DNA from 3 places in the Variovorax sp. GW821-FHT09B01 genome. Region 2 is predicted to be linked to each of the others. Evidence: predicted binding sites of a transcription regulator. Region 2 holds the regulator's gene; each other region holds the start of a gene.
The links. Region 2 encodes HrcA, which represses chaperone genes, less so after heat shock. Its sites were predicted from a motif close to TTAGCACTCNNNNNNNNNGAGTGCTAA; they were not measured.
Positions count from the first base shown of each region.

Region 1: a site for HrcA is predicted at 2,040-2,066, ahead of rpoH (RNA polymerase sigma factor RpoH). Genes of this name have one in related genera too.
Region 3: a site for HrcA is predicted at 1,871-1,897, ahead of AC07RV_RS30155 (co-chaperone GroES). Genes of this name have one in related genera too.

Region 1 covers NZ_JBWKPQ010000021.1:120,527-123,797, forward strand. The annotation lists gene AC07RV_RS36230 (SCO family protein) at 1-141, shown strand, start outside; gene AC07RV_RS36235 (DNA alkylation repair protein) at 146-1,009, shown strand; gene rpoH (RNA polymerase sigma factor RpoH) at 1,070-2,011, opposite strand; gene AC07RV_RS36245 (Mpo1 family 2-hydroxy fatty acid dioxygenase) at 2,183-2,653, opposite strand; gene AC07RV_RS36250 (response regulator transcription factor) at 2,830-3,271, shown strand, end outside.
Region 2 covers NZ_JBWKPQ010000010.1:253,843-257,113, forward strand. The annotation lists gene AC07RV_RS26285 (RelA/SpoT family protein) at 1-386, shown strand, start outside; gene greB (transcription elongation factor GreB) at 414-989, opposite strand; tRNA gene AC07RV_RS26295 (tRNA-Arg) at 1,095-1,171, opposite strand; tRNA gene AC07RV_RS26300 (tRNA-Ile) at 1,242-1,318, opposite strand; gene hrcA (heat-inducible transcriptional repressor HrcA) at 1,358-2,365, opposite strand; gene AC07RV_RS26310 (NAD kinase) at 2,396-3,271, shown strand, end outside.
Region 3 covers NZ_JBWKPQ010000014.1:100,553-103,823, forward strand. The annotation lists gene groL (chaperonin GroEL) at 1-1,463, opposite strand, end outside; gene AC07RV_RS30155 (co-chaperone GroES) at 1,493-1,783, opposite strand; gene AC07RV_RS30160 (ArsR/SmtB family transcription factor) at 1,989-2,315, shown strand; gene AC07RV_RS30165 (arsenic transporter) at 2,345-3,271, shown strand, end outside.

The DNA of each region.
Region 1 (3,271 bases), on a different contig from region 2:
AAGACGCCCACCAGCTACTCGATGGACCACTCGGCCGCGAGCTTCGTCTACGACCCGCAGGGCCGGCTGCGGCTGTACGCGCGCTACGGCGCCGGCGTGCCGCCGATGGTGGCCGACATCAAGACCCTGCTGGCGGCCTGAGCCGATGGCGCCCGGCACGGAGGTCGCGAGCCTCGCCGCAGCGATCGAAGCGGTCGAGCACCTGAAGGCACGCAAGGGCGCGTTCCGCATCGCGCTGATCCCGCCCGAGGTGCTGCGCGCGCTCAACGACGGGCTGATCGAGACCGTCAACCTCAACGAATTCCTCGCACTCGAACTGCCGCAGCTGGCGCGCAGCGTGGCGGGCCACATCGGCCTCGACGCGGCGAGCGAGCGGCTGGTCGACACGCTGGCGATGCTGAGTGCCTTCAAGCCGATGCAGCGGCACGGCCACATCGCGCGGGCGCTGTACGACCTCGCTGCGCTGCACGACGAACGCGACGCCGTTGCGCACCGGCTCGCCACGCATGCCAGCGACGTCGCGCGCTGCTGGGCGGCGCAGTGGGTCACGCTGTCGCAATTGCCGCTGGCCGGGCAGCTCGAGGCGGTGCGGCGCTTCGCGGCCGATCCGCATTTCGGCGTGCGAGAGATCGCCTGGATGGCGGTGCGCGACGCGGTCGTCGGCTCGCTCGACGAGGCGCTCGCGCTGCTGCAGCCGTGGGTGCGCGACGAGGATCCGAACATCCGCCGCTTCGCGAGCGAACTCACGCGACCGCGCGGCGTGTGGTGCGCGCAGATCGAGGCGCTGAAGGCCGAGCCCTGGCGCGCGTTGCCGCTGCTCGAACCGCTGCGCGCCGACGGCAGCCGCTACGTGCAGAACTCGGTCGCCAACTGGCTCAACGACGCGAGCAAGACGCAGGCGGAGTGGGTCGATGGCGTGTGCGCGCGCTGGATGAAGGAATCGAACACGCCCGAGACGCGCTACATCGCCAAGCGCGCGCTGCGCACGCTCGCCAAGACCTCGGGTTGATTCGCCCATGAAAAAGCCCGGCGCGGGGCCGGGCTCGTTCGAAGGGGCGGAAGAAGCCGATCAGGCGTAATCGGCCAGTGCCTTCTTCATCTTCTTCATCGCGGCCACCTCGATCTGGCGGATGCGCTCGGCGCTCACGCCATAGACCGCGGCCAGGTCGTGCAGGGTCATGCCGCCCGAACCGTCGTCGTTGACCTTGAGCCAGCGCTCTTCCACGATGCGGCGGCTGCGCGCGTCGAGGGCCTCGAGCGCGGTCGCGATGCCGTCGCTCGACAGGCGGTCGCGCTGCTGCGATTCGAGCAGCGCGGTGGGTTCCTGCGTCGCGTCGGCCAGGTAGGCGATCGGGCCGAAGGCTTCCTCGCCGTCGTCGTTCGGGCTCGGGTCGAGCAGCACGTCGCCGCCCGACAGCCGGGTTTCCATCTCGAGCACTTCCTCGGGCTTCACGTTCAGGCGCGCGGCCATCTGCGTCACCTCGTCGGCGCTCAGCGTTTCGCGGTGCGTGCCGGTGTCGGCCGCGGCCGAGTCGGCCTTGAAGCCCTGCTTCATCGAGCGCAGGTTGAAGAACAGCTTGCGCTGGGCCTTGGTCGTCGCGACCTTGACCATGCGCCAGTTCTTCAGGATGTACTCGTGGATCTCGGCCTTGATCCAGTGCATCGCGTAGCTCACCAGCCGCACGCCCTGGTCGGGGTCGAAACGCTTCACGGCCTTCATCAGGCCGACGTTGCCTTCCTGGATCAGGTCGCCGTGCGGCAGCCCGTAGCCCAGGTACTGGCGGGAGATGGACACCACGAGGCGCAGGTGCGAGAGGATCAGCGCACCGGCCGCTTCGAGGTCGTTGTGGTCGCGCAAACGGCGGGCGAAGCCCTGCTCTTCCTCGAGGGTGAGCAGCGGCAGGCGGTTGGCGGCCGAAATGTAAGCATCCAGGTTACCCAGCGGGGGCACCATCGACCAGGGGTTGGCGACGGCGAGCTGGTTGGCAGAGGCTCCAGACAGGGATGTCATCAGGGGAAACTCCTTCGTATTGGCCATATTAGCACTCGGTTTGAGGGAGTGCTAAGGCAAGGGTTCCCCTAAAGTCTCTATCGGGCCGATAGGCAAGGGCTGTCGGCCGGCGGCCCTGGAAGGCCGTGGTCTTGTCCGACTTGCAGCCGGCAAAGCCCCGTAAGCGGGTACTTACCAGCGAATGCCCAGCTTGAGCAGCAGCTTGGACACCACGAACAGCGGCCCGACCCAGAGGTATTGGATGTCTTCGAAGAACGAAGGTTTCCGTCCCTCGATCTTGTGGCCGATGAACTGGAAGATCCAGGCCACCACGAAGATGGCGGCGGAAATCGGCAACACAAGGCTGCCCATGGCATGGACCAGCGCCAGCAGGATGGCGGTCTGGATGCCCATCGCGAGCAGGAGGACCGGCGAGCGCAGCGTCAGGTAGTAGACGAGGCTGGCCAGCAGGAAGGCGTAGGCGGCCCAGGGGTGGATCGCGAAGATCAGCCCGACCAGGCTGACCGTGATCGCGGGGATCGCGACGAAGTGGATCAGCTCATTCGTCGGGTGCCGGTGGCTCTGTTCGTAGTGGGCCAGCAGGCGGTCGACCTTGCGGTCGCTGGCGGCCTCGGGCGCGTGGGCGGTGGCGGTGTGCGGCATGGCGTGTCTCCGTGGCTCGTGCGGTCCGTTCGTTGCGGCCCGCGATGGAATCCGCCGATGGTGCCCCGCGCCGGCTTTGCTGGCAAGTGCTATATAAACAATAGCATTACACCGAGCGGCCATCGCGGGGATCGCCATGACTTCCGGCACTGTCGCGCCCTGGGTGCACCGCTAAGATGCGGCGCGTGGCTCCGCTCGATCCCTCTTCCTCCTCCACTCCCCCGTCCTCGGCGGCGCAGGCCGGCATCGCGCCGCGCGGCCGCACCGCGATCCTGGTGGTCGACGACCACGACCTGCTGCGGCTCGGCGTCTGCGCGCTGGTCCAGGCCCAGGCGACCTCCTCGGGCGCCGCGATCGAGGTCTACGAGGCCGGCAACGTCGCCGACGCGCTCAAGCTCTACGAGGCGCACCAGGAAGCCATCGGCCTGGTGCTGCTCGACCTCGCGCTGCCCGACACCCATGGCCTGAGCGGCCTGGCCGAGTTCCGCCTGCGCTATCCCGAGGCCCGCATCGTGGTGCTTTCGGGCACCGGCAACAGCACGCTGGCGCAGGGCGTGCTGGCGCTGGGCGCGAGCGCTTTCCTGCCCAAGTCGGCCGACCTCAAGGAAGTGGTCAGCT
Region 2 (3,271 bases):
GCGACCCGATCGTGGGCTACCTCGGCCACGGCGAGGGCCTGGTGGTGCACACCGAGGCCTGCGGCGTGGGCCAGCGCCTGCGCCACAAGGACAGCGAACGCTTCTTCGCGGTCGAGTGGGCCGACGAACCGACGCGCGCCTTCGAAACCGGCGTGATCATCACCGTGCGCAACGACAAGGGCGTGCTGGCGCGCGTGGCCGCGACGCTGGCCGATGCCGAAGCCGACATCACCCACGTCGAGATGGCCGACGAGACGCCGCAGGATTCGACCGATCTGCGCTTCGTGATCGCGGTACGCGACCGCTCGCATCTGGACGCGGTGCTGCGCTCGGTGCGCCGGACCACCTCGGTGCTGTCCGCGGCGCGCACCGTTCCCGCGTCCTGAGTCCGCGCCGCGCCTGCGGCGCAGCCTCTAAGCAGCGCCCGGCCCCGGCGCCGGATAGACGACCGACAGCAGCTCGACCTCGTGCGTGCCGCCCGGCGTGACGAGCTTGACCACGTCGCCCTCCCGCGCCTTCAGCAGCGCCCGCGCGATCGGCGAGATCCAGCTGACCTGCGACTGCGCGCTGTCGGCCTCGTCGATGCCGAGGATCGTCACGCTGCGCTCGTCGCCGCTCTCGTCCGCATAGCGCACCGTGGCGCCGAAGAAGACCTGGTCGCTGCCGTGGTGCACCGAGGGATCGGTCACCTCGGCGATCTCGAGGCGCTTGGTGAGGAAGCGAATGCGGCGGTCGATCTCGCGCAGCCGCTTCTTGCCGTAGAGGTAGTCGCCGTTCTCCGAGCGATCGCCGTTCTTGGCGGCCCAGTGCACGGCCTCGACCACCTTGGGCCGCTCCTCGTCCATCAGCTGCAGCAGCTCGGTGCGCAGCCGCGCGTAGCCGGCGGGGGTGATGTAGTTCTTGCCGCCCGCGGGCAGCGGCGGCATCGCGCCGTCGGCGCCATCGTCGTCCGCGTCGGAATCCGTTTCCTTGGTGAATGCCTTGTTCAAGCGACGCCTCCGGAGATCGAAAGAGAAGCGTGGCGTCCGCCGCGCGGACGAGCCTCGTACCAAAAAGAAAAGGGTCAACTCGTTTCCGAGTTGACCCTTGAAGAGTGGTGCGGCTGGCAGGAATTGAACCCACGACCCCTTGGTTCGTAGCCAAGTACTCTATCCAACTGAGCTACAGCCGCACAGCTTGCTATCATAGCATGTATTTTTGAGGCCTTTTCGATCCGTCGAAACAAATCTCAAAAATACGGGTGGTAGGCCGTGATGGGCTTGAACCATCGACCAACGGATTATGAGTCCGCTGCTCTAACCAACTGAGCTAACGGCCCACGTGGGCTCAATTCTATTCGCGCCGAAAAGGCGCCTTGCTACTTGCGGTGGCTCAGCGCGTTGCTGACCAGCTTGGAAGTGATGTCGACGATCTGGATCATGCGCTCGTAGGGCATGCGCGTCGGGCCGATCACGCCGAGCGTGCCCACGACCTGGCCGTCGACCTCGTAGTTGGCGCTGACGATGGACAGCTCCTCGACCGGCACCACCTGGCTCTCGCCGCCGATGAAGATGCGCACGCCCTCGGCCTTGCTCGACACGTCGAGCAGCCGCATCAGCTGCGCCTTCTGCTCGAAGAGCTCGAAGGCGCGGCGCAGTTGCCCCATGTCGCTCGAGAAGTCGCTGACCGCGAGCAGGTTGCGCTCGCCCGAGATCACGACGTCGTCTTCCTGCGATTCGCTCAGCACGTCCGAGCTGACCTTCACGGCCGCCTGCATCAGCGCCGCGATCTCGCCGCGCAGCGTGTCGACCTCGGACTGCAGCCGGTCGCGCACCTGCTCGATCGTCAGGCCCGCATAGTGGGCGTTGATGTAGTTCGCGGCCTCGACCAGCTGCGACTGCGAGTAGTCGGCCTCCGGAAAGATCACGCGGTTCTGCACGTCGCCTTCGGGCGAGACGATGATCACCAGCAGCCGGCGGTCCGACAGGCGCAGGAACTCGATCTGCTTGAACACCGACGAACGCCGTGGCGCCATCACCACGCCGACGAACTGCGAGAGGTTCGACAGCAGGTGCGCCGCGTTGGCGATCACGCGTTGCGGCTGGTCGGGCGCGAGGCTCGGCGCGGCCAGGTGCTCGCGCTGCGCGGTGAGCATGGTGTCGACGAAAAGCCTGTAGCCGCGCGCCGTGGGCACGCGGCCGGCCGAGGTGTGCGGACTGGCGATCAGTCCGAGCGACTCGAGGTCCGACATCACGTTACGGATGGTCGCGGGCGATAGGTCCAGGCCCGAGGAACGCGAGAGCGTTCGCGAGCCGACAGGCTGGCCTTCGGCGATGTAGCGCTCGACGAGCGTCTTGAGCAGCAACTTGGCGCGGTCGTCCAGCATTGCAAGATTTTAGTGTTGTAATTTGTAGCCATGACCTCTCCCTTTCGTCACGTCGCGCTGATCGGCAAATACCAGGCTTCCGGAGCCCGGTGCGGCGAGCGCGACAGCGTGATGGAAGGCATCGCGAGTTTTCTCGAATCCCAGGGCTGCAAGGTCTACGTCGAACAGCCGCGCGGCGACGACGAACCGGCCCAGGCCCTGCCCACCGGCGACCGCTACGAAGCCCTCACGGTCGAGCAGATCGGCCAGCAGTGCGACCTCGGCCTGGTGGTCGGCGGCGACGGCACCATGCTCGGCATCGGCCGGCAACTCGCGGCCTTCGGCATCCCGCTGATCGGCATCAACCGGGGCCGGCTCGGCTTCATCACCGACATCCCGCTCGACAACTTCCAGGCCACGCTGATCCCGATGCTGGCCGGCGAATACGAGGAAGACCACCGCAGCCTGATGCATGCGCAGGTGATGCGCGACGGCGCCGTGGTGTTCGATGCGCTCGCGATGAACGACGTGGTGGTCAACCGCGGCGCGACCTCGGGCATGGTCGAGCTGCGGGTATCGGTGGGCAAGCATTTCGTGGCCAACCAGCGCGCCGACGGCCTGATCATCGCGTCGCCCACGGGTTCGACGGCCTATGCGCTGTCGGCCGGCGGGCCGCTGCTGCATCCGGCGGTGCCGGGCTGGGTGCTGGTGCCGATCGCGCCGCACACGCTGTCGAACCGCCCAGTGCTGCTGCCCGATGCCGACGAGATCGTGATCGAGCTCGTGGGCGGGCGCGATGCCAGCGCGAATTTCGACATGCAATCGCTGGCCTCGCTCGCGATCGGCGACCGCGTGGTGGTGCGCCGCTCCGATTTCCGGGTGCGCTTCCTGCACCCGCGCGGCTGGAGCTATTTCGACACCCTGCGC
Region 3 (3,271 bases), on a different contig from region 2:
TCGCCGTACGAGTCGTTGGCGGCATTGAAGCCGTAGTTGCCCTTGCCGGCCAGCACCGCGTTCACCACCACCGAGGCTTCGCCGCCGGCGTTGTTCACGATTTCGCGCAGGGGGGCTTCGATGGCCTTCAGGACCAGCTTGATGCCGGCGTCCTGGTCGGCGTTGTCGCCCTTCACGCGGTCGCCCACGGCTTGCTTGGCACGCAGCAGGGCCACGCCACCACCGGCAACCACGCCTTCTTCCACTGCAGCGCGGGTGGCGTGCAGGGCGTCTTCGACGCGAGCCTTCTTTTCCTTCATTTCGACTTCGGTGGCAGCGCCGACCTTGATCACTGCAACGCCGCCGGCCAGCTTGGCCACGCGCTCTTGCAGCTTTTCACGGTCGTAGTCGCTGGTCGCTTCCTCGATCTGCACGCGCACTTGCTTCACGCGGGCTTCGATGTCGGCAGCAGCGCCCGAACCGTCGATGATGATGGTGTTTTCCTTGCCCACTTCGATGCGCTTGGCCTGGCCCAGGTCGGCCAGCGTCACCTTCTCGAGGGTCAGGCCGACTTCTTCGGCGATGACCTTGCCGCCCGTCAGGATGGCGATGTCTTCGAGCATGGCCTTGCGGCGGTCGCCGAAGCCAGGCGCCTTGACGGCCACGACCTTCAGGATGCCGCGGATCGTGTTCACGACCAGCGTCGCCAGGGCTTCGCCCTCGACTTCTTCGGCAATGATCAGCAGCGGACGACCGGCCTTGGCGACTTGTTCCAGCGTGGGGAGCAGGTCACGGATGTTGCTGATCTTCTTGTCGAACAGCAGCACGAAGGGGTTGTCGAGCAGCGCCGATTGCTTCTCGGGGTTGTTGATGAAGTAGGGCGACAGGTAGCCGCGGTCGAACTGCATGCCTTCGACGACGTCCAGTTCGCTGTCCAGCGACTTGCCGTCTTCGACGGTGATCACGCCTTCCTTGCCGACCTTGTCCATCGCGTCGGCGATGAGCTTGCCGATGGTTTCGTCGCTGTTGGCCGAGATCGAGCCGACTTGAGCGATTTCCTTCGACGTGGTGGTGGGCTTCGAAGCCTTCTTCAGCTCTTCGACCAGGGCCGTCACGGCCTTGTCGATGCCGCGCTTCAGGTCCATCGGGTTGATGCCGGCGGCCACGTACTTGAAGCCTTCGCGCACGATGGCTTGTGCCAGCACGGTCGCGGTGGTGGTGCCGTCACCGGCGTTGTCCGAAGTCTTGGAAGCCACTTCCTTCACGAGCTGGGCGCCCATGTTCTGCAGCTTGTCCTTGAGTTCGATTTCCTTGGCGACCGACACACCGTCCTTGGTCACGGTGGGGGCGCCGAACGAGCGCTCGAGCACCACGTTGCGGCCCTTGGGGCCCAGGGTCACTTTGACCGCGTTGGCCAGGATGTTCACACCCTCGACCATGCGTGCGCGGGCTTCTCCGCCGAAGACGACGTCTTTTGCTGCCATGTTTGTTTACTCCGAATGGGATGGGTGGATTACTTCTCGACGACCGCGAACAGGTCGTCTTCCTTCATGACGAGCAGCTCGTCGCCATCGACCTTGACGGTCTGGCCGCTGTACTTGCCGAACAGGACGCGGTCGCCGACCTTCACGGTCAGGGCCGACAGGTCGCCCTTGTCATTGCGCTTGCCCGGGCCCACGGCCAGGACTTCACCCTGATCGGGCTTCTCGGCGGCGGCGTCGGGGATGACGATGCCCGAGGCAGTCTTGGTTTCGCTGTCGATACGCTTGACGATCACGCGATCGGCCAAAGGACGAAGTTTCATTGCATCTCCTGGATAAGAAACTGGGTGGTGGTTTTTTGGGCGCCCATCCTGCAGGACCGGTTGCCCGTCGACTGGAGGCGAGGCTTGTTAGCACTCAACCACAGCGAGTGCTAATCATAAGGGCAATCGCCGGGGTTTCAAGCGCCGGGGCGGGTTGCGCGGGAAGTCGGTTGCCACGATTCAATATTTCAACGATGATTGAAATATGGAAGAAGAAGCCGTCATCCGCGCCCTCATGGCCCTCGCACAGAGCGTGCGCCTGCGTGTGTTTCGCGCGCTGGTCGTGGCCGGCCCGCAGGGCATGACGCCCGGCGCGCTGACCGAAACGCTGGGCGTTCCGGCCACGGGCCTGTCGTTCCATCTCAAGGAGCTGGGCCGCGCGGGCCTGGTGTCGCAGGAGCGGCAAGGGCGCCACCTGATCTACCGCGCCTCGTTCGACCAGATGAACGGGCTGCTGGCCTATCTGAGCGAGAACTGCTGCCAGGGGCAGCCCTGCGAAGTCGATGCGCAAGGCGCGTCCTGCGACTGCTGACGGTCGGCGCCGCATCGTTTCCTCGCCCCATGCTCACCGCCGTTCTCATCTTTCTCGCGACCCTGGTGCTCGTCATCTGGCAGCCGCGCGGCCTCGGCATCGGATGGAGCGCCGCGCTGGGCGCGCTGGTGGCCCTGGCCCTCGGCGTGGTGCATCTGCCCGACGTCGTGCGGGTCTGGCAGATCGTCTGGAATGCCACCGGGACCTTCGTCGCCGTGATCGTCATCAGCCTGCTGCTCGACGAGGCCGGCTTCTTCGAATGGGCCGCGCTGCACGTCGCGCGCTGGGGCGGCGGCAGCGGCGGCCGGCTGTTCGCCTTCATCGTGCTGCTCGGCGCGGCCGTCTCGGCGCTGTTCGCCAACGACGGCGCCGCGCTGATCCTCACGCCGATCGTGATGGCCATGCTGGTGGCGCTGGGCTTCACGCCGGCCACCACCCTGGCCTTCGTGATGGCAGCCGGCTTCATCGCCGACACCGCGAGCCTGCCGCTGATCGTGTCGAACCTCGTCAACATCGTCTCGGCCGACTTCTTCGGGATCGGCTTCAACGCCTATGCGGCGGTGATGGTGCCGGTCAACCTTGCCGCGGTGGTCGCTAGCCTGCTGGCCTTGCTGCTCTACTTTCGCCGCGACATCCCCGCGCGCTACGACGCCAGCCGCTTGAAGCGCCCGGCCGATGCCATCCGCGACCCGGCCACCTTTCGCGCGGGCTGGGTCGTGCTGGTGCTGCTGCTCGTCGGCTTCTTCGGCCTCGAGCCATTGGGCGTGCCGGTCAGCGCCGTGGCGGCCGTTGGCGCGCTGCTGCTGTTGGCCGTGGCGGCCCGCGGCGAGGTCATCGCCACGCGCAAGGTGCTGCGCGGCGCGCCCTGGCAGATCGTCGTGTTCTCGCTGGGCATGTACCTGGTGGTCTACGGCCTGCGCAATGCCGGCCTGACCGACCAGATCTCGACGCTGCTC